Regions from separate parts of the Arthrobacter sp. G119Y2 genome, predicted to be linked through region 1. Evidence: predicted binding sites of a transcription regulator. Region 1 holds the regulator's gene; the other holds the start of a gene.

The links. Region 1 encodes Rex, which represses fermentation and respiration genes when NADH is low (regulators of the CRP and FNR family bind a similar motif). Its sites were predicted from a motif close to CTTGTGAANNNNTTCACAAG; they were not measured.
Region 2: WKB88_RS15140 (queuosine precursor transporter) is a predicted target of Rex. The motif match lies at 12,246-12,265, and genes of this name have one in related genera.

What each region holds. Positions count from the first base shown of each region.
Region 1 is NZ_JBBPFS010000006.1:187,736-203,388, forward strand. It holds gene WKB88_RS14465 (acetoin utilization protein AcuC) at 1-62, shown strand, start outside; gene WKB88_RS14470 (ArsR/SmtB family transcription factor) at 99-770, shown strand; gene gdhA (NADP-specific glutamate dehydrogenase) at 856-2,196, shown strand; gene WKB88_RS14480 (3-deoxy-7-phosphoheptulonate synthase) at 2,468-3,613, shown strand; gene WKB88_RS14485 (helix-turn-helix domain-containing protein) at 3,764-3,976, shown strand; gene WKB88_RS14490 (30S ribosomal protein bS22) at 4,124-4,222, shown strand; gene WKB88_RS14495 (HAD family hydrolase) at 4,316-5,128, opposite strand; gene WKB88_RS14500 (glutaredoxin family protein) at 5,217-5,471, shown strand; gene WKB88_RS14505 (redox-sensing transcriptional repressor Rex) at 5,548-6,255, shown strand; gene WKB88_RS14510 (hypothetical protein) at 6,293-6,826, opposite strand; gene WKB88_RS14515 (hypothetical protein) at 7,230-8,048, opposite strand; gene WKB88_RS14520 (YceI family protein) at 8,434-8,976, opposite strand; gene WKB88_RS14525 (histidine phosphatase family protein) at 9,119-9,781, shown strand; gene WKB88_RS14530 (TlpA family protein disulfide reductase) at 9,876-10,475, shown strand; gene WKB88_RS14535 (cytochrome c biogenesis CcdA family protein) at 10,574-11,290, shown strand; gene resB (cytochrome c biogenesis protein ResB) at 11,418-13,172, shown strand; gene ccsB (c-type cytochrome biogenesis protein CcsB) at 13,172-14,266, shown strand; gene WKB88_RS14550 (PLD nuclease N-terminal domain-containing protein) at 14,753-15,133, opposite strand; gene WKB88_RS14555 (DUF4229 domain-containing protein) at 15,255-15,563, shown strand; gene WKB88_RS14560 (1,4-dihydroxy-2-naphthoate polyprenyltransferase) at 15,631-15,653, opposite strand, start outside.
Region 2 is NZ_JBBPFS010000007.1:57,203-72,855, forward strand. It holds gene aceA (isocitrate lyase) at 1-351, opposite strand, end outside; gene WKB88_RS15100 (helix-turn-helix domain-containing protein) at 500-1,999, shown strand; gene WKB88_RS15105 (DNA-formamidopyrimidine glycosylase family protein) at 2,057-2,953, shown strand; gene WKB88_RS15110 (S8 family serine peptidase) at 3,089-6,991, opposite strand; gene WKB88_RS15115 (glycosyltransferase family 2 protein) at 7,301-8,290, shown strand; gene WKB88_RS15120 (polysaccharide pyruvyl transferase family protein) at 8,287-9,828, shown strand; gene WKB88_RS15125 (hydroxymethylpyrimidine/phosphomethylpyrimidine kinase) at 10,095-10,940, opposite strand; gene WKB88_RS15130 (hypothetical protein) at 11,042-11,503, opposite strand; gene WKB88_RS15135 (TetR/AcrR family transcriptional regulator) at 11,496-12,182, opposite strand; gene WKB88_RS15140 (queuosine precursor transporter) at 12,432-13,172, shown strand; gene WKB88_RS15145 (hypothetical protein) at 13,588-13,899, shown strand; gene tgt (tRNA guanosine(34) transglycosylase Tgt) at 14,102-15,376, opposite strand; gene WKB88_RS15155 (FUSC family protein) at 15,574-15,653, shown strand, end outside.

The DNA.
Region 1 (15,653 bases):
CGGTCATGGCCACCCGCAAGGAAGTCTTTCCGCTGCACGGGCTGGATCCCTGGTTCGACTAGCGTTCCTGGTTCGACTAGCCGTTCCGGATACCACGCATGTCCCGCACCGACGGGCCGACAGCGGAACCGGCCTTTGTCCCGGAAACGGATAAAGTGGGTGTCATGGTCATCGATGATGTTTTTGCCGTCATTGCGGAGGGCACCCGCCGTGAACTTCTGGGTGCGCTGCGCAGCGGGGATAAATCCGTAGGCGCGCTCGTGGAGGAACTGGAAGTCAGCCAGCCCACCGTCTCGAAGCACCTGAAGGTCCTGCGCGAGGCCGGGCTGGTCAGCATGCGCGCCGAGGGCCAGAAACGCTACTACTCCCTGCAGTCGGCTCCGCTGGAGGAGATCGTGCTGTGGCTCAAGGCATTCAACCTTCCTTCCCTGCAGGAGGCAAAAGGGCCCGACGCGCGGCTCGCCGCCCTCAGCACGGCGGGCAGTGCGGCGGGCAGTGCGGCAGGCACCCCGGCAGGTGCCGGCGCTGCAGCGGCCGCCCCGGCCGCAGCCCGAACGGGACGGCTGTTTGCCGGCCGTCCGGCGTCGTCGGACCCCCGCTCAGCAGCGGCAGCTGCGTCAGCCGAGCTGGAACCGGGAAGCGTTGAAGCGCAGCCGGCAGGAGCGGATCCCGCCGCCGCGCAGCACCTGGGGCGTACCGTCGGCAGGGCCGCTGAACGCGCCGCCGATCTGCTGGGACAGTTCCCGAAGTTCCGGCGTCGCCGCTCCTAGGGCGTCTTCCCCCGTCACACATCGCAGCCGCGGCAGGTGAACGCTAGCGTAGTAGGTGGGGAATACCGAAGGAGCAATCACAACTATGGACCCAACACTCATCAGCGTGCGCGACGACGTTTTCCGCCGCAACCCGGGTGAAACCGAATTCCATCAGGCGGTAGTCGAAGTCTTCGACACGCTGGAACCGGTGCTCCGCAAGCATCCCGAGTTCGGCGAGGCTGCCATTCTGCAGCGGATCTGCGAACCGGAACGGCAGATCATTTTCCGGGTGCCGTGGGTGGATGACCACGGGCAGGTGCAGATCAACCGGGGCTTCCGGGTGGAGTTCAACTCGGCCCTGGGACCTTACAAGGGCGGGCTGCGGTTCCACCCCTCGGTGTATCTGGGCATCGTGAAGTTCCTCGGGTTTGAACAGATTTTCAAGAATGCGCTGACGGGCATGCCCATCGGCGGCGGCAAGGGCGGCTCCGACTTCGATCCGCGCGGCAAGTCCGACGCCGAAGTTATGCGCTTCTGCCAGTCCTTCATGACCGAGCTCTACCGCCACATCGGTGAATACACCGATGTCCCCGCCGGCGACATCGGCGTTGGCGGACGGGAGATCGGCTACCTGTTCGGCCAGTACAAGCGGATCACCAACCGCTACGAATCCGGCGTGCTGACCGGCAAGGGTGTCAGCTGGGGCGGCTCCCTGGTCCGGCCCGAGGCCACGGGGTACGGCGTGGTGCTCTTCGTGGAAGAAATGCTCAAGACCCGCAACCTGAGCCTGGACGGACAGCGCGTCATTGTTTCCGGATCCGGCAACGTGGCCATCAACGCCATCGCCAAGGCCCAGTCACTCGGGGCAAACGTGGTGGCTTGCTCCGACTCCCAGGGGTACGTGGTGGACGAGACGGGCATTGACGTATCGCTGCTGCGCGAGGTCAAGGAAGTCGAGCGCGGACGCATGACCGACTACGCCAAGCGCCGCGGCAGCTCCGCCACCTATGTGCCGGGCCGTTCCATCTGGGACGCCGGAGCCACCGTGGCGCTTCCCTGCGCCACGCAAAACGAGCTCGACGAAGCCGACGCCGCCGCCCTGATCAGGTCCGGTGTGGTTGCGGTGGCGGAAGGGGCGAACATGCCCTGCACGCCGAAAGCCATCGAAGCCTTCCAGGAAGCCGGAGTGCTCTTCGGACCGGGCAAGGCCGCGAACGCGGGCGGGGTGGCCACCTCTGCACTGGAAATGCAGCAGAACGCCAGCCGCGATTCGTGGTCCTTTGAACACACCGAGCGCCGGCTCACGGAAATCATGGTCAATATCCATGACAGCTGCGCCCGCACGGCCGAGGAATACGGCTCGCCCGGCAACTATGTGGTGGGCGCCAACATCAACGGGTTCGTCCGGGTGGCCGACGCCATGCTCGCCCAGGGCGTCATCTAAACAGGGCGTCATCCAAACAGGTAAAACGGCGACACATAACGTTAGCCACGGCACAGAATTTGCGGGTTCGCACGGGCCGGGTTTACGGTCGGAGGCATGACAAAGCGTTGGTATGCGTATTTTCCGTTGGCTCTGGAGGAGCCTGCGCGGTAATACGCTGACGCCAACCTTCAGAGCCACCGGGGCAGGGATGATTCCCTGCCCTTCGCCATATCCGGCGGGCTTTGAGGAGTCTCCCCGCCGGTCCGCAACCTGCCGAACGGGAAAGACCATGACTGTTACCTCCGGACCCCTGACCGGACCCCTGACCGGACCGGCTGCGCCCGGCGCCGCCGGCCGTGAACCGGCCCACTCCAATCCCCGGACCACCGGGTTCAGCCCGCTGCCGGCTCCCCGGCAACTGCGGCAGGAACTGGCTCCCGCCTCCGGTCTGATCCGCAGCATTGACCGGTCCCGGGCAGAAATCCGCGCCGTCCTGAACGGCGTGGATGACCGGCTGCTGGTCATTGCCGGCCCGTGTTCCATCCATGATCCGGCGGCAGGACTCGACTACGCCCGGCGGCTGGCGGCGGCAGCCCGCGAGCACCGGGAGGACCTCCTGATCGTGATGCGGGCCTACTTCGAAAAGCCCCGTACCACCGTCGGCTGGAAGGGCCTGATCAACGATCCGCGCCTGGACGGATCCCACGACATCGCCGAAGGCCTGCGTGCCGCCCGGCGGTTCCTCCTTGAAGCCGGGAACCTGGGCCTGCCGGTCGCCACGGAGTTCCTGGAACCGGTCAGCGCGCGGTACCTGGCGGACCTGGTGAGCTGGGGCGCCGTGGGAGCGCGGACCACCGAGAGCCAGGTCCACCGCCAGCTGGCGTCGGGCCTGCCGATGCCGGTGGGGTTCAAGAACGGAACCGACGGCTCACTGGACGTTGCCTTGGATGCCTGCCGGGCAGCCTCGGCGCCGCAAAGCTTCCTGGGCATCGACGACGACGGCCGGGCCTCCGTGGTCAGCACCGCAGGGAACCCGGACACGCATCTGATTCTGCGCGGAGGGGCAGCCGGGCCAAACTTCTCCCCGGCGGACGTGGCTGCGGCAACCGATGCCCTGGCGGCCAGGGGCCTCAACCCCAGGCTCATCATCGACGCCAGCCACGCCAACAGCGGCAAAAGCCATGTTCGCCAGGCGGAGGTTGCACTGGAACTGGCGGCCAGGCTGGGGAGCGGCGGAACGACGTCGTCCGCCGTGGCCGGCGTGATGCTGGAGAGCTTCCTGGTTGCCGGAGCCCAGAAACTGGACGAATCCGCCCCCGGACGGCTGGCGTACGGGCAGAGCATCACCGACGCCTGCATGGGATGGGACGCCACTGTGCCCGTCCTGCGGTCCCTTGCCGATGCGGCCCGCAGACGGCGCGAAGATGCCCGGTGAACTTCCACTATCGTGACCTCAGACACTAGAGTGGAAGACCGGACGGTTAATCACTAACGGTCCGCAAAGCAGTCCCAGTGGCAGTCACCGCGTTCACGCCGATGCTGCAGTGCAGCCGGTTGTTGAGCATCATTAAAGGACTCAAGGCAAATGGCAGACGAGGGAAATTTCTCGGACGTGAGGTTTCTGACCGTGTCAGAGGTTGCGGATGTCATGCGGGTGTCCAAAATGACCGTGTACCGGCTGGTGCACTCGGGCGAGCTTCCCGCCGTCCGTTTCGGGCGCTCGTACCGCGTGCCGGAATCAGCCGTCCAGCAGGTGCTGAAAAACGCCGTCATTGACCGCCGTTCAGACACTGCCTAGTACTGTCACTGGATACCGCGGCGAGGCGGTACCCTGTTAAAGAACGTTTTACATCGTGGCAACTATCTGCCGGTGTCAATGCGCGGGTGCCAACGGTGCCGAAGCGTTGGAGCCGGCGTCTGACTATTTCAAGTTTGTGAGGACTCTGTGGGTTCAGTTATCAAGAAGCGCCGCAAGCGTATGGCAAAGAAGAAGCATCGTAAGCTGCTTCGCAAGACCCGCCACCAGCGTCGCAACAAGAAGTAACCAGGAATTTTCTGGCCAAACCCGCCGTGCCCTTCGGGGCCCGGCGGGTTTGTTGTTTAAGGCTGGTTGGCTGCCGCAAGGCCGGCGACGGTCCTAGCGGGACCGGACCCAGGAGAAGCCCCGCCACAGGCCGTAGGCGCCCCCGGCCACCGTGGCACCCTTCAGGCCCAGGGTGGCCGCGCGGCGTCCGGACCGGAAATCGTAGATGGGCCAGTTGCGGTCCCTGGCGTGCCGGCGCAGGCGGGCGTCCGGATTGATCGCCACGGGATGTCCCACCAGGCTGAGCAGCGGAACATCGTTGTAGGAATCGCTGTAGGCCCAGCAGCGGTCGAGGTCGAGGCCTTCCTTCTTCGCCAGGACCTTGACGCCTTCGGCCTTCGCCGGACCGTGCAGGAACTCGCCCACCAGGCGGCCGGTGTAGAGCCCTTCGTCAATTTCGCTGACCGTTCCCAGCGCACCGGTGAGGTGCAGGCGGTCCGCGATCACCGAGGCGACTTCCACGGGCGTGCCGGTGACCAGCCAGACGGGCCGTCCGGATTTCATGTGCTGTTCCGTGAGGGCCCGGGTGCCCGGCCAGATCTTGGACTCGATCATCTCGTCATACACTTCTTCGCCCAGGACCCGGATATCTGCGGCTGCCAGGCCGGTGGCCAGCGTCAGGGCGGCGTCGCGCACGGAGTGCACGTCCTTGAGGTTCTCGCCCTGCAGCATAAACCTGGCCTGCTTACGGGCGAAGCCGAAGGCCTCCCGGAGCGTGAAAACCTTGCGCTGGTACATTTTGCGGCCCACGTGGAACAGGCTGGCTCCGCGCATCAGGGTGTTGTCGACGTCGAAAAACGCAGCCTCGCCGGGTTTGACCGCCGGAGCCAGAGGCTCGGCGGCTCGTACTGCGGTGGTTCTGGGCATACCACTGAGTCTACGCAAAAAGTCCTCCGGGGCACCGTCGCCCCTTGCGGGTTCCGGGGAAACCGGACGGGGCGGTTATTTTAGAGGTATGACCTCAACAGATGCGCATCCTGATCTCCTCCTGCTCACCCGGCCGGGCTGCCACCTGTGCGAAGGAGCCCGCGAGGTTCTCGAGAGGATCCGCTCTGACCTGGGCATCGGCTGGCGCGAACAGTCCATCGAAGGGGACGCGGACCTGACCTCCCGTTTCGGTGAAGAGATACCCGTGCTCCTGATCGACGGCATCCAGCGCGATTTCTGGCAGCTGGACGAAACCCGTCTCCGACGTCTTCTGGGTGCCTAGCGGCGGAAGCTTTGTCCCCTCCGGCCGCGGGCTTAGAGTGGGAAATCCGGACAGCACCGACAACCGATAGGCACATGTGAGCACCTCCGAGGAATCCGACCGGTCTGCCGGTGCAGCCGCCCGGCACATTCCGCCTGCCTCGCTCGCCCGCCTGACCATTTACCTCAGGGCGCTGAGCGGCATGCTGGCCGAGGGGAACGAGCGTGTGTCCTCAGATGAACTGGCGGAAGCGGCGGGTGTTAATTCCCCGAAGCTCCGCAAGGACCTGTCCTACCTGGGCTCATACGGCACCCGCGGCGTCGGCTACGACGTGTCCTACCTCAGCGAACAGATCGCCTCCGCGCTGGGCCTGACCCGCAGCTGGCGGGTAGCCATTGTCGGGGCCGGAAACCTCGGCAGGGCGCTGGCCGGCTACCCGGGATTCGGCTCCCGCGGGTTCGAAGTGGTGGCCCTGCTCGACGCGGACCAGCTGCTGATCGGCCAGGAAGTCGGCTGGCTGCGCGTCAGCTCGGTCGAGTCCATGGAGAGCGTGCTGGAGCGGACGCGGACCAATATGGCCGTCCTGTCCGTTCCCGCGGAGGTGGCCCAGGACCTGTGCGACCGCCTCGTTGCCTGCGGCGTCACCAGCATCCTGAGCTTTGCGCCCGTGCTGCTGCAGGTCCCGGACCACGTCCAGGTGCGGAAGGTTGACCTGGCCACCGAACTGCAGATCCTGGCCTACCATGCGCAGCGGGCCCAGGTCTCGGACATCGCCTCCAAGGCCCGGGCCCGGTTGGCAACATAGCTCTCAGCCGGAGGTCCGGGAGCCGCCGGCTGAACCGTCAGGACATGCTCAGGTACTGGCTGCGCCTGGGGCGGAAGTACCTGCTGCAGTCACCCCGGTAGAGCAGCCCGAGGCCGCCGGCTGCTGCCAGCACGGCAAGGACCTGGAAAACGGAGCCGGCAGCTGCCGCGCCCGCCAGACCCGCGGCGGCTAGGACCGAGCCGCCAATGCGTGCCCAGTTCCTGCCTTCCCTGACCAGCACGGCGACCAGCAGATAGATTCCGAAAACCACGATCGAGGACGCGAGAGTGACCACCTGCAGGGCAGCGGCATACTCGCCGGCATCCACGCCGAGTTTCTCAAGCTGGGCCGCGTTGGACGGCAGCTCGGTCACGGGGCTGCGGCTGGCCCGGACCCCTCCCCAGAGACTGATGACGCCGGCAGCCACAATCAGGACGAACGCGAAACCCACGATCCGTGGCCGCGGGCCCTTCCACTCGCTGTAGGGAATCCGGGCCGGGACAGCCGGCGCAGGGGCAGCGGCCGGCGGGTCCGGGATTGACAGAGCGCCGGTGCCGGCGGGCTGTTCCACCGCGGCGGTCTCTTCCGGGACGGGTGGTGCCGGCGGCGCCGGCGGGGCTGCTGCTGATAACGGCACTGCTGCCGATGGTGCAGCCGCGCGCCGGTGTGCAGCAGGAAGCCGGACGCCCGGCGAGCCCGGGGCCTTTCGGCCGAGGCCAAATACACGGCGCTTTTGAGGGTTGGGGGAAGCAGGAAGTGAACTCATCTTCGGGTGCCGCCTTTGCAAAAAAAGGGATACGCTCCGCGCCGGGCAATCGCTGCGGTCCCGGCGGGTCATCAAACGCTACAGCGCTTCTTCCGCGGTGTGACCAGCGTCAGCGGTTTGAGGCATGCGGGGCACCAAAAAGGGCCGGCCCCATTCCGGGCCGGCCCTTTGTGCGGAACCTTTTGTGCAGGTTGAGCAGCGCTCGGGTTTAGTAGTAGGGACCGAAGCGGGGCCGCTTCTGGAAGTACGGCTGCGCCTGCGGGCGGTACAGCATGACGATTCCGGCGATCCCGGCAAGCGAAGCGAGCAGCGAGACCAGTTCCATGGGGGAGGAGAACGCGAGACCGGTCACCAGGGAGAGCAGCACCCCGACGGCGGACAGCGAGGCGAAAACCGTTCCGATGATCCGTGCCCAGTTCTTGCCGCTGCGGATCAGGAAAGCAATCAGCACATAGACGGCCAGCACAATCAGGGACATGACGACCCCGGTGGTGGCGGCAAAGCTCTGCACCGTTTCTTCCGTCATGCCGGCTTCGTCAAACACCTGCCGGTCCTCGGCGGACAGCGATCCGAAAATGTCCTCCGCTGAGATGGAAAGGGATGAAGCGATCATGTAGATCAGGGTCAGGATCCCGCCGGCCAGAATCAGCCAGAATCCGGTCATGACCTCACGCGGCGGCGCACCCTTGCCGCCGGGCATTTGCCCGGACTCAGGGTAGGCGTAACCGGAAGGCTGGGCGGACTGATAGCCGTACGGGCTCTGCGGCTGCTGGCCGTAGGGCTGCTGTCCGTACGGGGACTGGTTGTAGGGCTGGCCGTAGGGGGAGGACTGCTGACCGGAAGACTGCGCCGGTCCCGGCTGCCCGTACGGAGTGTAGGGCTGGTCGGCCTGCCCCGGCTGGTTCTGGCCGTGCTGGGGCGGCTGGGGGAGGCGCTGGCCGTACCTGGGTCCGTCGTCGGCGGCGGGGCCGGGATCTCGTGGCTGGTTCGGGTCGCGGGGGTCCGGAGTATTCGGAGGTGTGCTCATTGCCGCCTACTTGCTGGTTGGTGCAGGGAGCTGCTCGGGCAGACGCCGGGTCTTTTCGATGCAGCAGTCGTTCTGCGGGTGCTGTCGGATGCTGTGCAGTGCCCTCGGGCACACCGTGCGAACCGGGGCCGGTCATGGCGCCGGGGCGCCGGGGAACGCAATCGGATTCCCCTAGCCTATCGCGGCCTCAGCCGTCCGTCGCGGGTTCCCGAACATCGGGCCGCCTCTCCCGGCTCCGGGGAGGGCCCGGAAACACACGGCCCGGAAACACGCGGCCCGGAAATACAGGAACACCCCGGCCGCTGGCCGGGGTGTTCCTGGATGAAGCCTCGTCAGGCGCGGTGCCTCGGGTGCGGTACCCCGGGTCCGGCCAGGACAGGCAGGATCAGGATGCCGCCACGAAGGCTGCATCCACTGAGATGGTCACTTTGTCGCCCACCAGGACGCCGCCGGTTTCCAGGGCGGCGTTCCAGGTCAGGCCGAAGTCCTTGCGGCTGATGACGGTGGAGCCGGAGAATCCGGCGCGCGTGGCACCGAAGGGGTCCACAGCTACCCCGTTAAATTCGGTGTCCAGGACCACCGGAAGGGTGGTGCCCTTGATCGTCAGGTCACCGGAAACCTTGTAGGTTTCGCCGGAGCCCTCTACGCCGGTGACGGCGAACGTCAGTTCGGGGAACTGCTCGACGTCGAAGAAATCGGCTCCCTTGACGTGCCCGTCGCGGTTGGCGTCGTTCGAGTTGAACGAGGCGGACTTGATCACTGCGTTGATGGTCGACTCTTCGAGGGACGGTCCAACTTCCATGACCGCGCTGACATCGTCGAAGTTGCCGCGCACCTTGCTGATTCCGGCGTGGCGGACTGTGAAGCCCACCTCGCTGTGCGAGCCGTCAAGGGTCCAGGTGCCGGTGGAAAGTCCGCTGGGGATCATGGTGTTCTCCTGTTGCTGGTGGGTGTCGGGGCGCCGCCCCGATGCATGTCGATGCATTTGCATCTACTCTCGCACAGATTCATTCAAGCTTCAAGTATTTTCCAGATTTAGTTCACGGCGCTTCCTCTGCGAAACTTGTTGCATGTCCCGTGCCTCGATCCACCTCGTCCGCCATGGAGAAGTCTTCAACCCGAACGGAGTCCTCTACGGGCGCCTGCCGGAATTCCATTTGTCCGACCTGGGGCAGGAGATGGCCCGCCGCGTCGCCGGTCACTTTGAAGCCCGCAGGAACGACGGCGCGAAGCTGGTGCACCTGGTGGCCTCGCCGCTGACCCGGGCGCAGGAGACCGCTGCGCCGGTCGCCGCCGCCCTGGGCCTGGAGATCACCACCGACGAACGCATCCTTGAGGCAACCAACCGCTTCGAAGGCCTTTCCGGCGTCACCAGCCGGCTGCGCAACCCCCGGTACTGGCCGCTGATGTACAACCCGCTCAAGCCCTCCTGGGGTGAGCCCTATGCAGCCCAGGTGGAACGCGTGATGGCCGCCGTCCAGGACGCCCGGGTTCAGGCGTTGGAGCTGGGCGGAGACAAGGCCGAAGCCGTGCTGGTCAGCCACCAGCTGCCCATCTGGGTCACCCGGCTCGCCGCCGAGGGCCGCAAGCTCTGGCATGATCCGCGCAACCGCCAGTGCACGCTGACCTCCGTTACTACGCTGGATTTTGACGGTGACACGCTGATCGGCGTCCGCTACGCGGAGCCGTCCGCAGACCTGCTGCCCGGGGCTGCGAATATTCCGGGAGCATAATAGAATTACTACGCGTTGTAGAAGTGGCAGCCCCCGCCGCGATGAAAGCTGGAAATAGTTGAAAAATCCTCAGAGCATTCCCCAGCCGGATGCCATGCGCCGCCGCTCCTTCCTGAAGTTCGGAGCCGGTCTGGCCCTTGGCGTACCCCTGGTGACGGCAGCGGCCGGTTGCGCCGTCGAGGATCCCCTGGCAGCACAGGCCAAAGCGGGGGACAACAAGAACTACATCGCCGGCGACGGGTCCGTCACCGAATACGCCTCCGACCAGCGCGGGGAGCCGGTGGAATTCTCCGGCACTCTCTTTGACGGCACAACCGTTCCCTCCTCGGACTTCGCCGGCGACGTGGTTGTGCTGAACTTTTGGTACGCGGCCTGTGCCCCGTGCCGCAAGGAAGCCCCGGACCTGGTGGAACTGCACGAGATGTTTGAGCCCGAGGGAGCGCGCTTTTACGGCGTGAACATCCGGGACGAACGCAGCACCGCTGAAGCCTTTGAGCGTTCCTTCGCCATTCCCTATCCCAGCTACCAGGACAAGGACGGCGGGATCCTGCTGGCCATGACGCAGTTCGTGCCGCCGTCGGCCGTTCCCACCACCCTGGTTCTGGACCGTGAGGGCCGCGTTGCCGCCCGGATTCTCGGGCTGGCGGACAAGAGCACCCTGAAGGCCCTGATATCTGACGCGCTGGCAGCTTAGCCGGCATGTTTCCTTCCGCCGTCACAGCCGTAACCGCCGTCCCTGCAGCAGCGCTGCCGGCCGCGAACGTCTTCGCCGAGACCATCCTCAACGGATCCATGCTCCTGGCCATCCCGGTGGCGGCCCTGGCCGGCCTCGTGTCCTTCCTCTCGCCGTGCGTTCTGCCGCTGGTCCCGGGCTACCTGGGCTACGTCACCGGGCTTACCGGCGTCGATCTGCAGAAGCAGCGCCGCGGACGGATGCTGGCCGGAATCGGGCTGTTCGTCCTCGGATTCTCCGCCGTTTTTGTCATCATCGGCGCAGGCGTCGGACAGCTCGGCGGCTGGCTGCGCGGTGCCGACCAGGCCTGGATTCCGCAGGTACTGGGTGCGGCCATCATTGTCCTCGGCATCGTCTTCATGGGCGGACTGAGCTGGTTCCAGCGGGACCGGAAGATCGCCGCCAGGCCGCCGGCCGGGCTCTGGGGTGCGCCGCTGCTCGGCATCACCTTCGGGCTGGGCTGGGCGCCGTGCCTCGGACCGACCCTGTCCGCCGTGCAGCTGCTCTCCTTCTCCGGTGACGACGCCACCGCCGCGAAGGGCGCCTTCCTGACCTTCATTTACTGCCTTGGCCTGGGACTTCCCTTCCTGCTGATCGCGCTGGGCTTCCGGCGGGGGATGGGTGCGCTGAGCGTTTTCCGCCGGCACCGGCTCGCGATGCAGCGGTTCGGCGGCGGCATGCTGATTGTCCTGGGCATCCTGATGCTCACAGGTGTGTGGAACATCTGGATCAACGATCTCCAAGGTTGGTTGGATAGTGTGACCCTGCCGATCTGATGAGCGCGGCACCCACCTGCCGCAGCTCCTGCCCAGCACGAACCCTCCACAGAACTATGAGAACCAGTTGAACCGTGAACCGGATGTTTTGACCGAAGCCGAGAAAAACGGCGGCAGCCCCGCAGCCGTGCCCGGAAAGGGCGGCAAGGGCGGCAAAAACGGCGGCCGCGGCGGCGATGTCCAGCTGCCCTCGCTCGGCCCGCTGGGTCTGCTCCGCTGGGCCTGGACCCAGCTGACCAGCATGAGGACGGCGCTGTTCCTGCTCCTGCTGCTGGCCGTGGCGGCAGTGCCGGGCTCGCTGTTTCCGCAGCGTCCGGCCAACCCCGCCGTGGTCACCCAGTATCTGGAGGACAACCCGGACACCGGGCCCTGGCTGGACCGGTTCCAGCTGTTCGACGTGTACTCCTCCGTCTGGTTCTCGGCCATTTACCTGCTGCTGTTCGTGTCCCTGATCGGCTGCGTCATCCCGCGGGCCAAGGCCCACTACCGGGCCATGCGCTCAAAGCCCCCGCGCACCCCCAAGCGCCTGTCCCGGCTGCCGGAATACGGGACCCTGGCCATCCCGGCGTCATCGGGCCTCACCGCAGCGTCCGCCGTCGAGCAGGCAGCGCAGATGCTGCGCAAGCGCGGCTACCGGGTGGACGTCCGCGACCTCGACGGCGACCGTCCGTCAGTGGGCGCCGAACGGGGCTTCGCCAAGGAAGTGGGGAACCTCGTGTTCCACACCGCCCTGATCGGGGTCCTGGTCTCCATCGCCGTCGGCGGGCTGTTTGGCTACAGCGGCCAGAAGATTGTGGTGGAGGGGGAGTCCTTCGTTAACACCCTGGTTGGCTACGACTCCTTCACCCCCGGCACCAGCTTCACCGAGGAGCAGCTGGCTCCCTACTCGCTCACGCTGGACAAATTCGATGTCGAATTCGACCGTGAGTCGCAGACCCACTACGGCCAGCCGCTGGACTTCGCCGCAACCATGACGGTGAGGGACAGCCCGGACGCCCAAGAGCACACGGAAACCCTGAAGGTCAACGCACCGCTCACCATCGGCGGCAGCCGCATCTACCTCGTCGGCAACGGTTACGCCCCCGTGGTCACGGTGCGCGACGGCGAGGGCAACATTGCGCTGCAGGGCCCGGTTGTCTCCGTCCCCAGCGACGGCATGTACACCTCCCTGATGGTGATCAAGGCTCCCGACGCCAAGCCGGACCAGCTCGGCTTTGTAGGCTTCTTCCTGCCCACGGCCATGCTTGACGACCAGGGCGTGTCCTACTCCGGTGATCCGGATCCGTTCAATCCCCAGCTGAACCTGAACGCCTACTACGGCGATCTGGGCCTGGACGAGGGAGTGCCGAGCAACGTCTACGTGCTCGACACCGAAAACCTGACCGAAATCAACAGTCGGAATCTGGACGACGGCGGCATCGTCCTGGGCGCCAACCAGACGTACGAGCTGCCCGAAGGGAAGGGTTCCATTACCTTCGACGGCATCAAGCGGTACGCCGCACTGGACATCCACTACGACCCGGCCAAGGTCTGGGTCCTCGGTTTCGCCACCCTGTCGCTGGCCGGCCTGGCCGCTTCGCTGTTCCTGGCGCGCCGCCGCGTCTGGATCCGCTCCGGCACCCATGCCGACGGGCGCATCATGGTTGAATACGGGCTGCTGGCCCGCGGCGAAGACCAGCGGTTGTCCAGCGAGGCGGCCGCAGTCCGGACGCTGCTGGAGAAGCAGTGGTTGGCGGGCAGCGGCGCCGTGGAGGACAATGGCGCGGGGGACACATCCGCTTCGGGCTCCGGAGCGCACAGCACACACCGGGACGCAAAGCCCGAAGCATCAGCGGCGGACAGCAAAGCCGCTCAGGAGAAGGAAACAGGTAAGGACTCGTAATGCCCTCCATTGACTACACCCTCGCTGAGTACAGCGAGCTGTTCATGCTGTTGGCGGCGTTCGCCTATACGGTGGCGTTCCTGGCCTTCACATGGGACCTCGCACAGAGCAGCAGGACCATCAAGGCGGTGGAGAGCAGGGTGGCGCAGCAGGGCGCTGCGGTTCCGGCGAAGGCTGAAGCACTCTCCGGCGCATCCGCCCGCGCCTCCGGTTCCGCCCGCGCGGGATCTTCCGGGTCGGACAGCTACCTCGCGGACGGCAATGTCCGCGGCTGGGACGCCGACGGCGAGCCCGTTGCGCAGACCGCCGACGCCTCCATGGGGTACGTCGGAGCGCGCCGGAACAGTGCGCGCGTCGCCGTCGCACTGACCGTCCTGGGTGCCCTGATCCACACCGCCGCCGTAGTCGCCCGCGGGCTCGCGGCGCACCGGGTGCCCTGGGGCAACATGTATGAGTTCTGCACCACCGGCGCCCTGGTGGTGGCCGTTGTGTTCCTGCTGGTCCTGCTCAAGCGCGACCTTCGGTTCCTGGGCACACTGGTGCTGGGTCTGATCCTGGTCATGATGATGGTTGCCACCATCGGCTTCCCCACGCCGGTGGCACACCTGATTCCGGCCCTGCAGAGCTACTGGCTCATCATCCACGTTTCCGTGGCCGTCATTGCCTCTGCACTGTTTACCCTCACCTTCGCCATGTCCGTGCTGCAGCTGCTCCAGGCCGACCGCGAGACGAAAATCCGTACCGGCGGAACGTCCAAGCTGGGCTTCCTGCGGATCGTCCCGTCCGCGCAGAGCCTCGAGAACTTCTCCTACCGGATCAACGCCGTCGCCTTCGTGCTGTGGACCTTCACCCTGATGGCCGGTTCGGTCTGGGCCGAGCAGGCCTGGGGTCGGTACTGGGGCTGGGACACCAAGGAAGTGTGGACCTTCGTGATCTGGGTGGTCTACGCAGGCTACCTGCACGCCCGCGCCACCCGCGGCTGGACCGGTACCCGTGCCGCCTGGCTGTCGATCGTCGGCTACCTGTGCGTGATCTTCAACTTCACCATTGTGAACGTCTACTTCGCCGGCCTGCACAGCTACTCCGGCGTCTAGCCAAGCGCCGGCGGACGGATTGTCCGCAGCCCCAAGCCCGCCTCCCGGTTCGCCGGGAGGCGGGCTTTTTTGCTGCCCGCGCCCGCGCCGCCGGGACGGAGGGGCCGCCAGTCGTCACGGAGGGGAGCCACGGAGCGGGAGCCACTGAGCCGTGAAGGGGCGGGGAGGGGCTGGGAGGGGCTGGGAGGGGCTGCGCCGCACGGGTTCCCACTCTTCGTGGCTGAGGGGGCTGGTGGGGCAACTCCTGGCACGCGAGAACTCAGAGAGTGGGAACCTGTGCGGATGGACGCCCGGCCCTTGATACACCCGCCGCCGTGCCGGCCGGCCCTTGATACACCCGCCGCCGTGCCGGCCGGCCCCCTGACAACCCGCCGCCGTGACGGCCGGCCCCCTGACAACCCGCCGCCGTGCCCGCCGCATTACAAAGAAACCCGCCCCCCGGAGTGCGGGAGCGGGTTTCCTGGAGGTCAGGTAGTGGGCCGGCTGCTAGCTGCTCGGCTTCTCATCGTCGTTCTTCTTCTGTCCGGCCTGTTTCTCCCGCTCGCGCAGCTCGGCCTCGCGGCGCTTGAGCTCGGCTTCCTTCGCCTGCTGGCGGCGCCGGAGCTCGAGGTTGCGCAGGAAGTCCGGATCGTCATCGGGCGCGGTGGGGCGGCGGGGCTTGCGGTTCTTCGGCTCGGGTCCGCTTTTGGGGCGGCCGAACAGGAACCACAAAAGCGCGCCGAGCACGGGCAGCAGCACGATCGTGAAGAGCCAGGCAGTCTTGGAAATGCTGCGCACCTCCTGTGCCCGCGACATGACGCAGTCGATGATGGCATAAATAATGACGGCGGCGACAATGATGACACCGAAAAGCACGAGGCGAGGCATGTATCAATTGTAGTGGAGCAGGCCACAGCTGTGTCCTCCCGACCGGAGCCGGGCGGGTCGGTAACCGGTCCAAGAGCCCGGCGAAGACGCGCAAAGGCACAGGAGCGCCTAGAATGGGCCTGTGGCTTTCTGGAAATTTACCGCTCTCCGCCTTGGTTTGGTGGCCCTCTTCTTTGCTGCATGCGTCTGGCTGGGCCTTGGCCTGGTGTTGTCTGCGATTGTCGGCGCCGTGCTCGCCTGGTGCGTCACCTACCTCTTCTTCCGCGAGATGCGCGACGCCGCGGCCCGCAGCGTGCAGCATCGCTTCCGCGGCGATGCGCCGCCCTCGCGCAACAAGGCGGAACTGGACGACGCCGGCGCGGAAGACAGCCTGCTTGACGCCCATCCGGACGTGCAGATCGACAACGACCGCAAGCCCCGCGGCAAGTAGGCCCCCGGCGAGAGCCCCGGAGGCAGGCCCCGCAGGCAAGCCCGGAGGCAAGCCCGGCAAGTAAGCCCTAGGCCAGCAGCCGGGTCAGGA
Region 2 (15,653 bases), on a different contig from region 1:
CGGGTAAAGGGACTGGTCAGGGTAGGTGTGGCCGGAGTTGTTGGCGTCGGCTGCCACCTGCCAGCCGGAGAGGTAAATGGCCTTCAGCCCGGCCTTGACCTGCTGCACGGCCTGGTTTCCGGTCAGCGCGCCAAGGGCGTTGGTGTAACCGTCGTCGCCGGCGTTGCGCACCTGGTCCCACAGCTTTTCAGCACCGCGGCGGGCCAGCGTGTGCTCCTCGGAGACCCGTCCGCGGAGGCGAACGACGTCGTCGGCCGTGTAGTCGCGCTGGATTCCTTCCCAGCGCGGGTTGGTGGCCCAGTCGGAAGCGAGCTGCTCGGCCGTGGGGGCGGTGTTCTGGTCCTGGGTCATTCGAACGTCTCCTTGAAGGGTTTTCCTGCAACCGCCTGCCGTTTTACCGGGGCGGTTCTTGCTGTGAAACCAACACTGCGGCAAGAACAACCCCCTTTCCAGAGGTTTCCTCTGGCAAGAAACGCACTTCTTCGCATAATCTAAAAATGTGACTGACACAACATGGCACCGGCCCGCTCCGGCACCCCGAAAACCCGTCCCGGGCTCCGACGTCGAGCGGACCGTGGACGTGATCAGCATGGGCCGCCGCATCCGGCACCTGCGCAAAACCAAGGGAATGACGCTGGATGATCTCGGTGCCGCGGTGGGCACGGTGGCCTCCCAGTTGTCACTGATCGAAAACGGCAAGCGTGAGCCCAAGCTGGGCATGATGCAGTCGCTGGCCGCCGCGCTGGACGTGAGCATCGACCAGCTGCTGGGGTCGGAGCCGCCCAGCCGGCGTGCAGCGCTGGAGATCGAGCTCGAGCGGGCCCAGCGCGGACCGCTGTACGCGTCCCTTGGGCTGCCCACGGTTCGGATCAGCTCCCGGCTGCCCACTGACGTGCTCGAATCCCTGGTGGGGCTGCAGTCGGAGCTGGAGCGCCGGCTGAACGAGCAGGTGGCCACCCCCGAAGAGGCCCGCAGGGCCAACGGTGAACTGCGGAAAATGATGCGCGAACGCGACAATTACTTTCCGGAATACGAGGAGGCCGCGCAGCAGGTGCTGGACTCCGTGGGCCATACCTCCGGGCCCCTCTCGCAGCACGTGATCGCCGATATCGCGGCCCACCTGGGCTTTGCCCTGCATCATGTTGCCGACCTGCCGCACTCCACGCGGTCCGTGACCGACCTGAAGAACCGGCGGATCTACCTCACCCAGTCCCAGCGCTCGGACCACGATCCGCGGTCGGTGCTGCTGCAGGCGCTGGGCCACTATGTTTTGGGCCATCAGACGCCGCGCAGCTACGGGGAGTTCCTGAGCCAGCGGGTGGCGACCAACTACTTTGCCGCAGCGCTGCTGCTGCCGCAGAACGCCACCGTCGAGTTCCTGCAGCGGGCCAAGGCAGCCAAGGAGATTGCGGTGGAGGACATCCGCGACGCCTTTGCGGTGTCCTACGAGACGGCCGCCCACCGGTTTACCAATCTGGCCACCCGCCATCTGGGCATCCCCACCCATTTCCAGAAGGTCCACGAGTCCGGCATTGTCTACAAGGCCTATGAGAACGACGGCGTGACGTTTCCGGCCGACCACACCGGCGCCATTGAGGGCCAGCCGATCTGCCGGTACTGGACGTCGCGGGAAGTGTTTGCGGTGCCGGACAAGTTCAGCGCCTTCAACCAGTACACGGACACTCCGGCCGGCACCTATTGGTGCACCGCCCGCACTGAGCGGAGTTCCGGCGGCCTGTTTTCGCTCAGCATCGGCGTGCCGTACGCCCATGTGAAGTGGTTCCGCGGGCGTGACACCACTGCCCGATCCAAGTCCCGCTGCCCGGACCCGGACTGCTGCCGCACGCCTCCCGGCGAGCTGGCTTCGGAATGGTCCGGATTCGCCTGGCCCAGCGCCCGGGCGCACTCGCACCTGCTGGCAGCCCTGCCGCCGGGGGCGTTCCCCGGGGTGGATGAGACCGAGGTGTATTCGTTCCTGCAGTCACATTCCGGGGACTGACCCGGGGGACTGAATCCGGGGACTGACCGAACTCCGGCCAACCGTTAGGGTAGGTCCATGCCAGAGATGCCCGAAGTGCAGGGTCTCGTCGACTTCCTGCGGGAAAAGCTCCTACCGTCCGGCGCTCCGCCGGCTGTCATCTCCGAGGTGGAGGTGTTGTCCTTCGCTGTCCTGAAGACCGCGGACGTGCCGCTGGATGCGCTGCAGTCCGCGCCGGTGTCCGCCGTCGAACGCCGCGGCAAGTTCATTGTCCTCAGTGCCGGCGGGGTGCACCTGGTGATGCATCTGGCCAAGGCAGGCTGGCTGCGGTGGTCCGAAGCGCTGAAACCGGGGCGGCTGCGCCCCGGCAAAGGGCGGATGGCGCTGCGGGTGCGGTTCGCTCCGCGGGAGGGTCCGGACAAAGCAGGGGATGAACCGGGGTTCGACCTCACGGAAGCCGGCACGAAGAAGGCGCTCGCGGTTTATCTGGTGCGGGATCCCTCCGATGTTCCGGGGATCGCCCGGCTGGGGCCGGAGGCGTTCGACGTCGACTTTGACACCTTCGCGGCCCTGGTCGCCGCACACCGGGGCCAGATTAAGGGCCTGCTGCGGGACCAGTCGGTGATTGCCGGGATCGGCAACGCCTACAGCGACGAAATCCTGCACGCCGCCCACCTGTCGCCGTTCGCCACCGCCGCAAAACTGAAACCTGAAGAAGTCTCGCGGCTCTACCAGGCGCTGCGGGCCGTTCTCGAGTCCGCGAACGCCAACGCGGCCGGCCGGCCGGCGGCCGAGCTGAAGGACTCCAAGCGGCGGGCCATGCGGGTTCATGCCCGCACGGGAGAGCCCTGCCCCGTCTGCGGGGACACGGTCCGTGAAGTCTCCTTCGCCGATTCATCGCTGCAGTACTGTCCCACCTGCCAGACGGGCGGGAAACTCCTTGCGGACCGGAGGCTGTCCAGGCTCCTGAAGTAAGGATTACGGCGGGAGACGCCGCCGGTCTCCACACAGAAGAGCAGGCCACACAGAAGAGCAGGTCCCGGATTCCTCCGGGACCTGCTCTTTGCCGTGCTGGTGGTTACTGCGTTTCGGAACTAGGTCCTTTCGGAACTAGAAGGAATTGCAGCCGCCGTTGTCCTTGTTGTAGGTGTCCAGGCGGTGGATGAACGCCGCCATGGCTTCACGGGACACATTCTCGTACGGGTGGAAGCTGGCATCCGGGTAACCGGTGGAAACACCGGAATCCTTCATCCACGAGATTTCCTTGTGGAACTGGTTGTCCGCAGGAACGTCGGTGAACGATGCCGTACTCGGTGCCTGGTAACCCATGGCACCTTCAATGGAGCACTGCTCGGCGGCGAACCGGTTCATGAAGGCGGCCATTGCATCACGGGCCACCGGGGCGACCGGGCGGAACGTTCCGTCCGGGTAGCCGGTGGAGATTTCCGTTGACGCGAGCCAGGAGATTTCCTTGTAGAACTGGGCATCCGGTGCAATGTCCGTGAAGGGGGATACATCCGGTGCGTCGAATGCCGGGGAGCCGGCCAGTCGGTACAGGAATGCAGCCATGGCGTCACGGTTGACGGAACCGGCGGGGCGGTACGTGCCGTCGGGGTAACCGGTGGTCAGGTCCTCGTCAGCCATCCAGTTGATGTCATCTTCGAACATGCTGCCCGGAACGTCTTGGAAGCGCTTCGGGCCGATTTCAATCTCGGCCACCTGGTCCTTGACGCCTTCGGCGTTGTGGTGGTGCAGGAACAGCGCCTTTACCACCCCCATGCCTCGTCCATACCAGTTGACCGCCAGGCTGGCGGCGTCGGCGCTTACGAAGGTGCTGGCCGATTCGGTGCCCGGGGCGCCCTGGAACCAAATGGCCGGATCCGCGACGTTGAAGCCAATCCAGCGGGTGGAATCCACCGGAACGCTCTGGCCGCTTTCATCGACGCTGAAGGCGTTGGAGGTGGTCACCCTGTAGTCGACAATAGACAGGTTGGGGTCGGTCAGGTCCAAGCCGAGGAGCGCTACCGGGATCGGCAGGGTCAGCACGTTGGTGTCGAAGTTGTTGGTATCCACATCTCCAAGCCGGCCGTTCACCGGAAAGATGCCCATCGATTTTCCAACTTCTCCGTTGACCACCGGGTAGAGCGCGAAAACCAGCTGATCCAGCCCGGAGGCCATACTCGTGGCTGCCAGGAAATCGGCCATCCCGTCCATGTTGGTGTCCAGTTCAACGGCAACTTCGCTATTGCTGTTCAGCGACGCCCAGTTCTCCCAGGTGCTGATTCCAATAGTCAGGGTGGAGTCCTTCAGATCACCCTTGGCGGCAACGAGTGCCGGAACATTGGTGGAAGCGCCCACGTTCCGCAGGTCCAGGGAGTACAGGGACTCAAGCGCCAAACCAGTCCGGCGCTCGCTCTCTTCACCAAGTACCAGCGGGGTCACCAATGAACGGTAGGCTTCACTGTCCTTGCCCTGGTCAAGGCCACGGCCGCTGAAGGTGGTCAGCGTGGAGAATGTTGAGTGATCGGCGAAGGTGATCTTGGAGCTGGCCTTGATGTTGGCGGTCGGCTTGGGAGCGGAGTACACCGGTACCCGGAGCGTCTCGGACGTCTCGCTCATCAGCTGCAGCCGCCCGGAGGCCTCTGCAATGTACTGGCGCGCGTTGCCGCCCTGCATCTTCTCGGCTGCCGGGTCGATCGTCTTGGTCAGCGCCGCTGGATCGGCGATGCTGAGCGTTACGGGGACCTTGGCCGTGCCGTTGGCGGGAACAGAGAAGGCTGCAGTGTCAGTACTGATGACTACGCCGGGAATCTTGGTGGCGGCCAGGTATTCAGCGGTGAACGTCTGCGGGGAATCTCCCTTGTTCTCCACTGTGACTGAGCGGGTGACCTCGATCGGCTTGGCGCCGAGTTCCAGGACACCGAAGTTCACCGAAGTGAGGCGCGGGTTCTCGGAATCGTAGGCCAGGACCGAGGTCTCCAGGGCATCGAGGGCGTCAACACGTCCCGAACCAACACGGTTCGGGCCGTAGACAACGCCGTCAGCCGTCAGAAGATCATGGGTGGCCGTGTTCATGATGATCGACTTGACCTCATAAGGGTTGTAGTCGGTTGCAGCAATCACCAGGGCCGCAATGCCGGCAACATTCGGAGCCGCCATTGACGTTCCGCTCTTGATGGAAGCGCCGGTTCCGGTGCCCACCTGTGCGGACTTGATCTGCGTACCCGGAGCAGCAACGTCAGGCTTGATGACGCCGTTGGAGCCGTGGACGCCGCGCGAAGAGCTGGCGTTCAGGGTGTCCAGTGCGCCGGACTGGCCGGTCACTGTGCCCACGAGCGCGGGGGACAGCTCGAGTTCGAGCGTTCCTGCCTCGGCAGCGGAGCGCAGTTCCTCGGAGGAATCAGCCGTCAGCTGGATGCCGGGGATCAGCGCGTTGCCGCCCACGCCGGCATCAAAGCCGTTGAGGGTGGAATCGACGACGACGCCGGCGTAGCCGGCCTTCTCGGCGTTGTCCCAGCGGACCTTGGAACCGCATTCGCGGGTGCTGGAGTCATCATCCCAGGTGAGCCACACCCACTTGCCGGCATTGTCGCCGGCGTCAAGGGGAGCACATCCGTCGGAGTTGTCCCCGTCCGGGCCCATGACAACGGTGCCGGTGAGGGCGTCCGCCGGGGCGGCGGCATAGTTGAAGCTGGCCGTGTACTGGCCGGACGCGGTTCCTGCCGTGGGGGCAAGGACGTTGGCGGCGTCCAGCGTGGTCTGCGAGCCGACACTGTTGGCTACGGTCAGTGCTGTTTCAGCGCTGCCCGGCGAGCCGCCGATGTCGTAGATGTCGCCGGAGTTGCCCGAGGAAACGACAGACAGGATGCCCTGCGCGGTCAGCGCGTTGACAATGTCGTTTTCCGGGTCGTCGTAAGCGGGAAAGCTGGAACCCAGCGACATGTTGACCACCTGGGCGCGGTCGCTGAAGTCGCCGTCGCCGTTCGGGTCCAGGACGTAGTCCAGTGCCTGGCCGACAACCTCGGAGGAGCCTTCGCAGCCGAAAACGCGGACGCTGACGATCTTGGCTTTGGGAGCGGTGCCCGGGCCGATGCCCATGGCATTTACAGTGTCTGCGGTAAGGGTCGAGTAGTCGCCCCTGAACGTGGTGCCGTCGGCGTTGGTGCCGTAGCCCGCGGCGGTGCCGGCTACGTGCGAGCCGTGGCTCTGGCAGTCCAGCGGGTTCGCGTCGGGCTTCGGGATGGGGTTGTACAGCTCCGGGTCGGAGGGGTCGGCGTTGTAGTCGTCGCCCACCAGGTCCCAGCCGCCGGCAAACTTCTCCGGGTCGTAGAGACCTGAATCCGGCGCCGGCATGGAATCCGAAGCCTGCGCCTGGGCGAAGGCTTCCAGGGTGCCCGGACCGCCGAAGTCGGCGTGCGTGTAATCCAGTCCGGTGTCCAGGACGGCGATAGTGACGCCCTCACCGGTCTGGTTCCTCTGAACCCACGAATCGAGGGCGCGGACATCAATGTCCCCGCCCTTGTTTTCATGGGTCTTTGGCACGATGCCGGTGATCTTAGCTACGTCGCCGCGGGATGCCAGGGCCCTGATGGCCTCTGCATCACCGTTGATGGCAACACCGGGAATGGTGTTGGTGGTGGTGTAAAGGATGCTGGAGGAAGCCTGTGCGGCAACTTCCCCAGCCTGTGCTTCAATCGAGGCGCGGATCTGCTGCACCTCGGCCGACTTGTTCTGCGGTGCGGCAAGCCCGTCACGGACTTCCTGCGGCTGAGTCTGTTCAAAGGCGCCTTTGCCGGTGAACTGAACGAACACTGAGACCGGGCCCTGCTTTGTGGACAAGTCAGTGGAGACCTTGAGATCAGGCGTCACGCGGGCAAGGCCCTGTGCCGTCGGATCACCCTGCGTGTTCCCCTCCACGGCCGAAGCCGGGGTCCACATACTGGAGACCAAGGCCAGGCCGGCAAGTGTTGCCAGCGTGGCCCTTCCTGATCTCCGATGGTTTGGATTGTTCATACTTCTCCTTATTTAAAAGAGGATGCCGGAGCCTGGGGCCGGAATCTTTGATCCCGAATCCCACCGACCGAGACTGGGCAATGAGGTATTGACTAAAGACGAGCTGGGTAGTTCCGCGATTTTTTGGTCAGGAACAATCGGGGCGCTACCTGTACCTTTGTTCCTTCATAAACAGATGTCAACAGTAAAGACGAATCGTTTTATTGGGCAGGTGCAGCGCAGTGCGGCGGCACCTGCCGGCACGGTAATAAGGGCACCATGGACTCCCGGTATCGTGGGAACTGAAGCGGAGCCAACCCCGGGAGCCAAGTGTCAGCGCCAGTACCACCGTCCGTAGCCGTCATCGTGAGGACCAAGGACCGTCCAAAACTCCTGCAGCGAGCACTCAGGGACATCTTTGCCCAGACCTACAGCGACTTTCGGGTAGTTGTCGTCAATGACGGGGGCCGCCCCGAAGAGGTCCGCTCAGTGCTTGATCTGCTTCCGGAAGCCTCCCGGGCATTGGTCGCGGTGGTGGACCACGAGCAGAGCCGCGGAATGGAAGCAGCGTCCAACGCCGGCATCCGCAGCTGTGACTCCAAGTACATTGCCATTCATGACGACGACGACCTCTGGCACCCTGAATTTCTCCAGCGGACAGTCCACTATTTGGAAAACTGCTCCGACGCGGGGGTTGTCGTCCGGACGAACATACGCTATGAAGAAATCGTCGGGGATGAAATCCGGGAGACCGGTTCTGAACCTTTCTGGGGGGATATTCAGCAAATATCGCTCGGCGAGATGCTGCAGATTAATCGGGCCGTCCCCATTTCCTTCCTCTACCGCCGTTCCCTGCATGAGGAGCTTGGTTACTACGACGAAAGAATGGACGTCTGCGGCGATTGGGAATTCAACATCCGGGTCCTGTCTCGCCAGCCGATCGGGTTCCTCGACGGGGAACCGCTTGCGTTCTGGAGCCAGCGCCCTGCCGCCAGCGGTGCCGACGCGAACAGCATCTTTGACAAGTCGGAGGATCACCGGCGTTTTGACCGCCGTGTTCGGGACGAGTACCTGCGGCAGGACCTGGCCAAGGGCGGTCTGGGAATCCTGTTGGAAGTGAGCCGCCTGATGGAGGACCAGAAAGAGCTGCTGCTGGAGAACCAGCGGCGCATGGACGCGATGCAGGCGCAGCTCAATGATGCCATTGCGCGGTTGGAGGACACGGTTACGCACAGAACGAGTTTCAGCAGCATCCTGCGGCGGGGGAGCGCGGCAGCGTCAGCCCTCCGGGCGGCCCGGCGCGGGAAGCGCCGCGAATGACCGCCCGTCTTGCCGTCCTGGCGGACCTTGGACAGGACGTCTACCACGCAGGCGACGAGGCGATGGGGCATGCCGCTGCGGACGAACTGCGCTGCAGGGGGCTGGAAGTGCTGCTGCTTTCCCGGAACCCGGAACAGACGGAGCTGTTGTTTGGCTGCGCTGCAGCAGCAACGCTGCCCTTTCCCTGGCCGCCGGTTGAACGCGAGGCTTACCTGCAGCAGATCCGCAGCCATCTGGACGGCACGGCCGAGCTGCCTGCCGGGGATCCGGCCCGAGCCCTGATCGGCGTGCTGTCCGAGTGCGACGGCGTGGTGGTTGCCGGAGGCGGCAACCTGAACTCGCGGTACGGCTGGCTGCTGTATGAGCGGGCTGCTGTCGTGGCGGTTGCCCGGGCGCTCGGAAAACCGGTGGTCATTTCGGGTCAGACACTCGGCCCGCAGCTGACGGCTCCGGACACCATCGCGTTGGCCGGGATGCTTGAATCGGCGGAGCTGAATTCCATGCGGGAGCCGGCATCCCTGCAGCTGGCCCGCAGCCTGGGCGTGGCTGCCGTTGCCGGTTTGGACGATGCTTCCTTCCTGGCGGCTGAAGAACCGGCGATCCACGAACCGGCGATCCACAATCCGACGCTTCATGAACCCGAGCCCGTCGCACCGGCGCGAGCCCGGGCGGAGGCCCTGGCTGAAAGGTTGCCGGAAAACGGCTATGTGGCCGTGACCGTCTCACCTTCGTCCGAGGTGCCCGATGATTTCGGAGCCCGGCTCGGCGAACAGCTGGACGTCCTGTACCGGCAGACCGGATTACCGGCAGTTTTTATCCCCCATATGGGCATCGGCGCGGACCGCGGCTGGGACATCGACTCGCATGCCGGAATCGCCGCTGCCATGACCACACCGTCCCTGCAGCTGCCGGTCCTCCCGGCGCGGCAGGTTGCTGCGCTGACAGCCGGCGCCTCCCTGGTCTTCACCTCCCGCTACCACCCGGCGGTCTTCGCACTGTCAGCGGGAGTTCCCGTCCTGGGGCTGGCCACGGACACCTATAGCGGAGTCCGGCTTGCCGGGGCTATGGAAAACTGGGGTCTGGCGGACTATGTCCTGCCGCTTCCCGCGCTGCGCGAGGGACTGCTGGGCCCGGCCCTGGCAGAAATCTGGCAGCGCCGCACTGATATTTCCGCCCATTTGGCAGCGGTACTGCCGTCCCGGTCTGCCTGGAGCAGTTCCTGGTGGGACGCTGTGGCAGCCGTTTTTTCGGCGCAGCCGCCGGCACACGGGTCCGTTGCGGACCTGCCGGGGGCACCGCCGTTTGGTGCAAGCGGGCTGTGGCTGGCCGCAGCGCAGCGGTGTGCGGCAGCTTTTTATCCGCGGTCGCGGATGGAGGCACAGGCCGACGTGGAAGAGGACAGGATTCGGTCGTATACGGAACGACAGGGCCATGAACTTGCGGACCTGCAGTCCGAGCACCGGCGCCTGCTCTCCTCACGGACGGTCACGGGCGCCTTGTCCCTGCAACGGGCGTACGCACGGCTCTTTCGGCGCTAGGACACCTGAGGCTTAGCCCGGTGCGCGGCTATCCGGGACTGGCTTGCGTTCAACACGTCAACCCAGCCGCACTGCCGGCCGTACCCAGCCGGCCGGTCAGCCGCACTGCCGGCCGTACCCAGCCGGCCGGTCAGCGGCACCGCCGCACGATCAGCCGCACCGCCGCACGGTCAGCCGTACCCGCCGCACGGTCAGCGGCGGCGGGTACGGGTCCCGGACCCACGGGTCCCGGAACGAGAGGGATCCCGCAGTGGAAGGTTCCCGGACTAGAGGGCGGGGCCGTTGCCGGCGTTGCCCTGCCACAGGGCGTCGAAGGGTGTGTGCGAGGAGACCCGGTTGCGGATGCCTTCGGTGACGAAGGCCTTGGCGGTCCGGGCAGCAGCCAGCGGGGTGGCGCCCTTGGCGAGTTCCGCGGTGATCGCGGCGGCAAGAGTGCAGCCGGCGCCGCTGACGGCGACGTCGCCTACCTTGGGCGCCCGGAGCACCTCCATGGTCTCGCCGTCGTAGAACACATCCACGGCGTCATCGCCTTCAAGCCGGACTCCGCCCTTGGCGAGAACCACGGCACCGGAAGCTTCGTGGATGCGGCGGGCAGCTTCCTGGAGGTCCTCCACACTTTCAATGGCGTCCATTCCAGCCAGCGACATGGACTCGAAGTGGTTGGGGGTAACGAAGGTTGCCAGCGGAAGGATCTGTGCCTTCAGCGCCTGATCGGTGTCCAGTGCAGCGCCGGGTTCCTGGCCCTTGCAGATGAGGACCGGGTCCAGGACGATATTCGTCCACGCCTGGCTCTGGAGCGCCTTGGCTACGGTGTCAATGGTGGCAGGGGTGCCCAGCATGCCCAGCTTGACCGTCGTCAGGTCATAAGCGGTCTGGATTGCCTCAAGCTGGTCGCTGATTACCTGGGACTCGACGGGTACGAAACGGTGGTTCCAGTTGTCCTTCGGATCAAATGACACGATGCACGTCAGTGCGGCGATCCCGTAGGTTCCCAGTTCCTGGAACGTTTTCAGGTCGGCCTGGGCGCCGGCACCGCCGGTGGCTTCGGAGCCGGCGATGGTCAGGGTGATTGCCGGAGCAGGGGTTCCGGCGGAGTGTGTGTTAACAGACATGACTCCATCTTCCACCCAAAGCGTTCACCGGTGCCAGCGGAACACCGGCACACCCGGCACACCGTTTCCGGCCGCGTGAAGGCGCACCCTCTGCGGGCCGGTCAGGGATAGGCGCGCGCAAGGGGCCAAATGGCAGCCCGGCCGGCAGCCATGGACAGGCCAACAGCTGCACCCATGAGCAGCGGCACCATGGCGGACTGCACGATGAGGCCAATGATGAGCCATGCGATCAGCGTCGGCACCAGGAAGAACGCGAGGACGTGGATGCCCTGGTTCATGACCCGGCGAAGAGACCACCCGAGGATAACGGCAACGGGCAGAGCAGTGAACAGGCCGAGCCCCGCGGCATAAAAAGCGGCGACGATGACGGTCCAGACGTAGCCCCAAAAGTCCCGCGCCGTGCCCCACCCCACTACCGCTGTGGCTATGGAAGCGAGAACCAGGCAGGCAACGGCATAACCGAGGGCGGCAGCCAGCGGCCCGGGAAGCACCCGGCGGGCAGCGCTGCCGGTGTCCGTCGCGGGCAGCGGAAGTGCGACGCCGTCGTCGGCTTTGTCAGTCATCGCGTCTGGCTCCCTGGAATAGGTGGACAACATCTTCCACGATATTGCGCACCACGGGCAGGCGGGAGAGGATGACGAGCTTTGCCGTCAGGGGAGCGACACTGTGTGCGAGCCTGCGGGAACGGGTCTGTCCGGGTGAGCGGTCGTAGATCCAAAACAGGGTAATGCCCATGTGGACCAGCCACAGCAGTTCGGGCAGGTCATCCCGGATGGCCAGCGGGGGCTGCGGACGCGACACGGTGACGGCCTGCCGGAACAGCGCGATTGATTTCGCCCGCCCGACGCCGTCGTCCGCCGTGTTCCGGCGGCTCCGGCGGTCGGCAGCCGACGACGGCGACGGCGGCATTGCCAGCCGAAGGAAATGCGCCCCAAAGTCGTGATAGGGCTCCAGGATGTCCAAGTGGGCCAGCAGGATGAGCTTGAGGTGTTCGCCCAGGTTGTGTCCTTCGCGCAGCAGCGGCAGGGCACGGCTGCGGTGCTCGTCCTGAAGCTGCCGGTACAGCTCGGCCACGAGTTCATCCTTGGACCGGAAATAGTAATAGGCGTTGCCCACCGATACGCCGGCAGCTTCAGCGATGCTTCGCATGGTGGTTTTGGCGTAGCCCTGCGTGCGGAAGAGCTCGAGCGCTGAATCGATCAGTTGCCGCCTGGTCTGTTCGCTCTTGACCGTGGCGGCCATCAACACTCCTTGTGTTCAGTTGTATGCCCTCAATCTGCCCGGCACGCCCGCAAGTACATCACATTTTTGAACGTGTTCAAAAAGATGATGGTGCAGAGCGGTGGTGATCCCGCAAAGGGGCCGCGGCGGTGTTGCGCTCCGGAACGTGGCAGAATTGACGGCGGCCCTGACAGGCCGCCCGGTGCAGCGGGCACAGTGCTAATACAGCCGGAGACAGCTCAGGCGAACCACTACGAAACGGAACTCTCCATGCACACCTCCACCGGCGTCGATCCGGCGCCCGCCCCGGCCTTTGCGGCCCGTGGCAGCTCGCATTACGACATCATCCTGACGCTCATGTGCGTGGTGATTGTTATTTCCAACATCGGGGCAACCAAAGGTGTGGTGCTCGGGCCGATCTTCGGCGACTTCAGCATCGTCACCGACGGCGGCTTCTTCCTCTTTCCGCTGGCGTACATCCTCGGGGACGTCATCAGCGAGGTATACGGCTTCAAGGCCGCACGCCGGGCAATCTTCACCGGATTCGCCGTGTCCGCGGCGGCTGCCCTCAGTTTCGCCGTGATTATTGCGCTGCCCGGATTCGATGATGAGTACGGGCAGGCCAAGCAGGCGGCACTGGAACTGGCGCTGGGGCCGGTCTGGCAAATCGTGGCGGCCAGCCTGCTGGGCTTCCTGGCCGGCCAGACACTGAATTCCTGGGTGCTGGTGAAGATGAAGGAGCGGTTCCGTGAACGGGCCTTGATCGGCCGGCTCATGGCATCCACCGGTGTCGGAGAGTTCGCGGACACCCTGATTTTCTGTGCCATCGCTGCGCCCGTCATTGGCATAACCGATGCCGGCGGGTTCATTAACTACGTGATCTTCGGATTCGTTTACAAGACCCTCATCGAGTTCTTGTTTGTTCCGGTGACCGCTGTGGTTATCAAGGCCATCAAGAAGCGCGAGCCGAGTTACCAGGCCGCTGCAGCTTCTGCTCCGCCTGCCGGGTAAGGGCCCTGCGGTGGGGCGTTAGGCCTCCTGCCGCCTCTAGCGCCTTTGCCGGCTGTACCGGCTGCTGGCTGTACCGCCTGCCGGCTGTACCGGCTGCTGGCTGTACCGCCTGCTGGCTGTACGGCCTGCTGACTGTACCGTCTGCTGCGGCCTGCTGGCTGTACCGGCTGCTGCGGCCTGCTGGACGGCAGCGTTCCTGTCCGGCAGCGGGAGTGGCTCGCCCGGCACGCGATCTTCCCCGTGCCCTTTTGCACCTGCCCTTTTTGCTCTAGCGTCACATCCATCGCCGTGCGGGCGGCAGGATGCTGCTCAGAGTTGGGCAGGGGCACGGCTGTCGGGAAAGACGCGGTTGAGCGACACGCCCCACGACATAGTTGAGGGGCGCGATTGAGCGCCGCGATTGAGGAGGAACGGCATGCAGGACAACGACAACAGCAGCAATGACGGCACCCGGAACGATCCCGCGGCGGAAAAACAGAACAATCCCGCGGTAAAAGATCCTGGACAGGACACCGCCGGACGCGATGCCGCTGGCGCGGCAGGTGCCGGGGAAGCTGCCGACAACGAAGGCTTCCATGCCGGTCCTTCAGCTGACGAGGAATCGGCACCCGGCAGCGGTACCGGTGCTGCCTCCGGCGGGCCGGAAGATCCGCCCGAAACGGAACAGAGTCCGGTCGAAGAACAGGATCCGGACCAGAATCCGCCGCTGCCCCGAACTTGGAACTAGGGGCCCGGCCCCGAAGCTGGAGCTATGGCCCGTCCCCGAAGCTGGAACTAGGGCCCGGCCCCGAAGCCGAACAACCCGAGCACATCAGAACGCACGGCCAAGCCCGGCCAGCCCGGGCACATCAGAACGCACGGCCAAGTCCGGCAAGCCCGGCAAGCCCGAGCACATCAGTACGCCCGGCGCCGGCGTCCGGCTCGCTCTGCTACGCCTTCGCGCTGTAGTACTTCCCGAGGGTCTCGGCCTTGAAGTCGAAGAACGTGCCGTTCTCGATGGCGAGCCGGGCATCGTCAACCAGCTTCACGGTGAACCGCTCGTTGTGGATCGACACCAGAGTGGAGGCCACCATTTCCTTCGCGCGGAACAGGTGGTGGATGTAGGCCTTGGTGTAGTGCGCGCAGGCATAGCAGTCGCACCCCTCCACCAGCGGAGTGAAGTCCTTCTTGAACCGCGCGTTGGACAGGTTCAGCCGCCCGTACGGCGTGTAGAACGCCGAGGTCCGGGCAACCCGGGTGGGGGAGACGCAGTCGAAGGTGTCGGCACCGTTTTCGATCGCGGTGAAGATGTCATCCGGCTCGGAAATGCCGAGCAGGTGGCGGGGCTTGTCCTCGGGCAGTTCCTCCGTGCACCAGCGCACGATGGTTCCGAGGTTCTCCTTCTCCAGCGCTCCGCCTATGCCGAAGCCGTCAAAGTCCATTGATCCCAGATCGCGGGAGGCCTTCCGGCGCAGATCCTCGTACTGTGCGCCCTGCAGCACCCCGAACAGTGCCTGGTACGGCTTGCCGACCCGTTCTTCGGTAAGCCTGCGGTGCTCCGCGATGCAGCGTTCCGCCCACAGACGCGTCCGTTCCAGCGACATCTCCTGGTAGGCGCGCGAGTTCATCAGCGTGGTCAGCTCGTCGAAGGCGAACATGATGTCCGCGCCGATCTGGTGCTGGACCTGCATGGACACCTCGGGAGTGAAGCGGTGCTTGTCGCCGTTCAGGTGGGACTTGAACCACACGCCGTCGTCGTCAATATGCGCGAGGCGTTCCTTGCCGGGCGCGACGGCGTCATCCGCACCGGTGGCGTGGGTGGTGCCGTCCGCGTTCATGTTGATGACCTTCTTAAAACCGGCACCCAGGCTCATGACCTGGAATCCGCCGGAGTCCGTGAAGGTGGGGCCGGACCAGTTCATGAACTTGCCCAGGCCGCCGGCCGCGTCCAGGACGTCGGGACCCGGCTGGAGGTACAGGTGGTACGCGTTGGCCAGCAGCGCCTGCGCACCCAGGTCAGCCATCGACTCGGGCAGCACGGCCTTTACCGTGGCCTTGGTTCCTACGGCAATAAAGGCCGGCGTCGCGATCTCTCCGTGCGGCGTGGTGATGGTGCCGGTGCGGCCCTGGAACTCACCGCCGTTGGCCTGCGTCTGCTCAGCTGTTGGGGCAGTGGTTTCGCGCAGGCGCTTACCGAGGGCAAAGGAGAACGTTGAGGAGGACACCCCTCCATTTTGCCTTACCCGCCGACGAGGGAGGTGCGCTGCCGGATTCAGTGCCCGACGTCGTCGGGCGCTGGGATGCGTGCCACATTTTTCCGGAGGCGGTTATCCACGGGAGTACGGTGGAAAGTGCGGTTTTCGGCCGCAGCCTCCTACTGACCTGAAAGGCCGAGCAGCCTGCCTTGAATCACCTGCGCGATATGTTCCGGATCGCACCTGCCCACAATGACCACCAAGTGGCCATCCGGTGCGGACTCGGCGTTGGCGTTCCCCTGCTCCT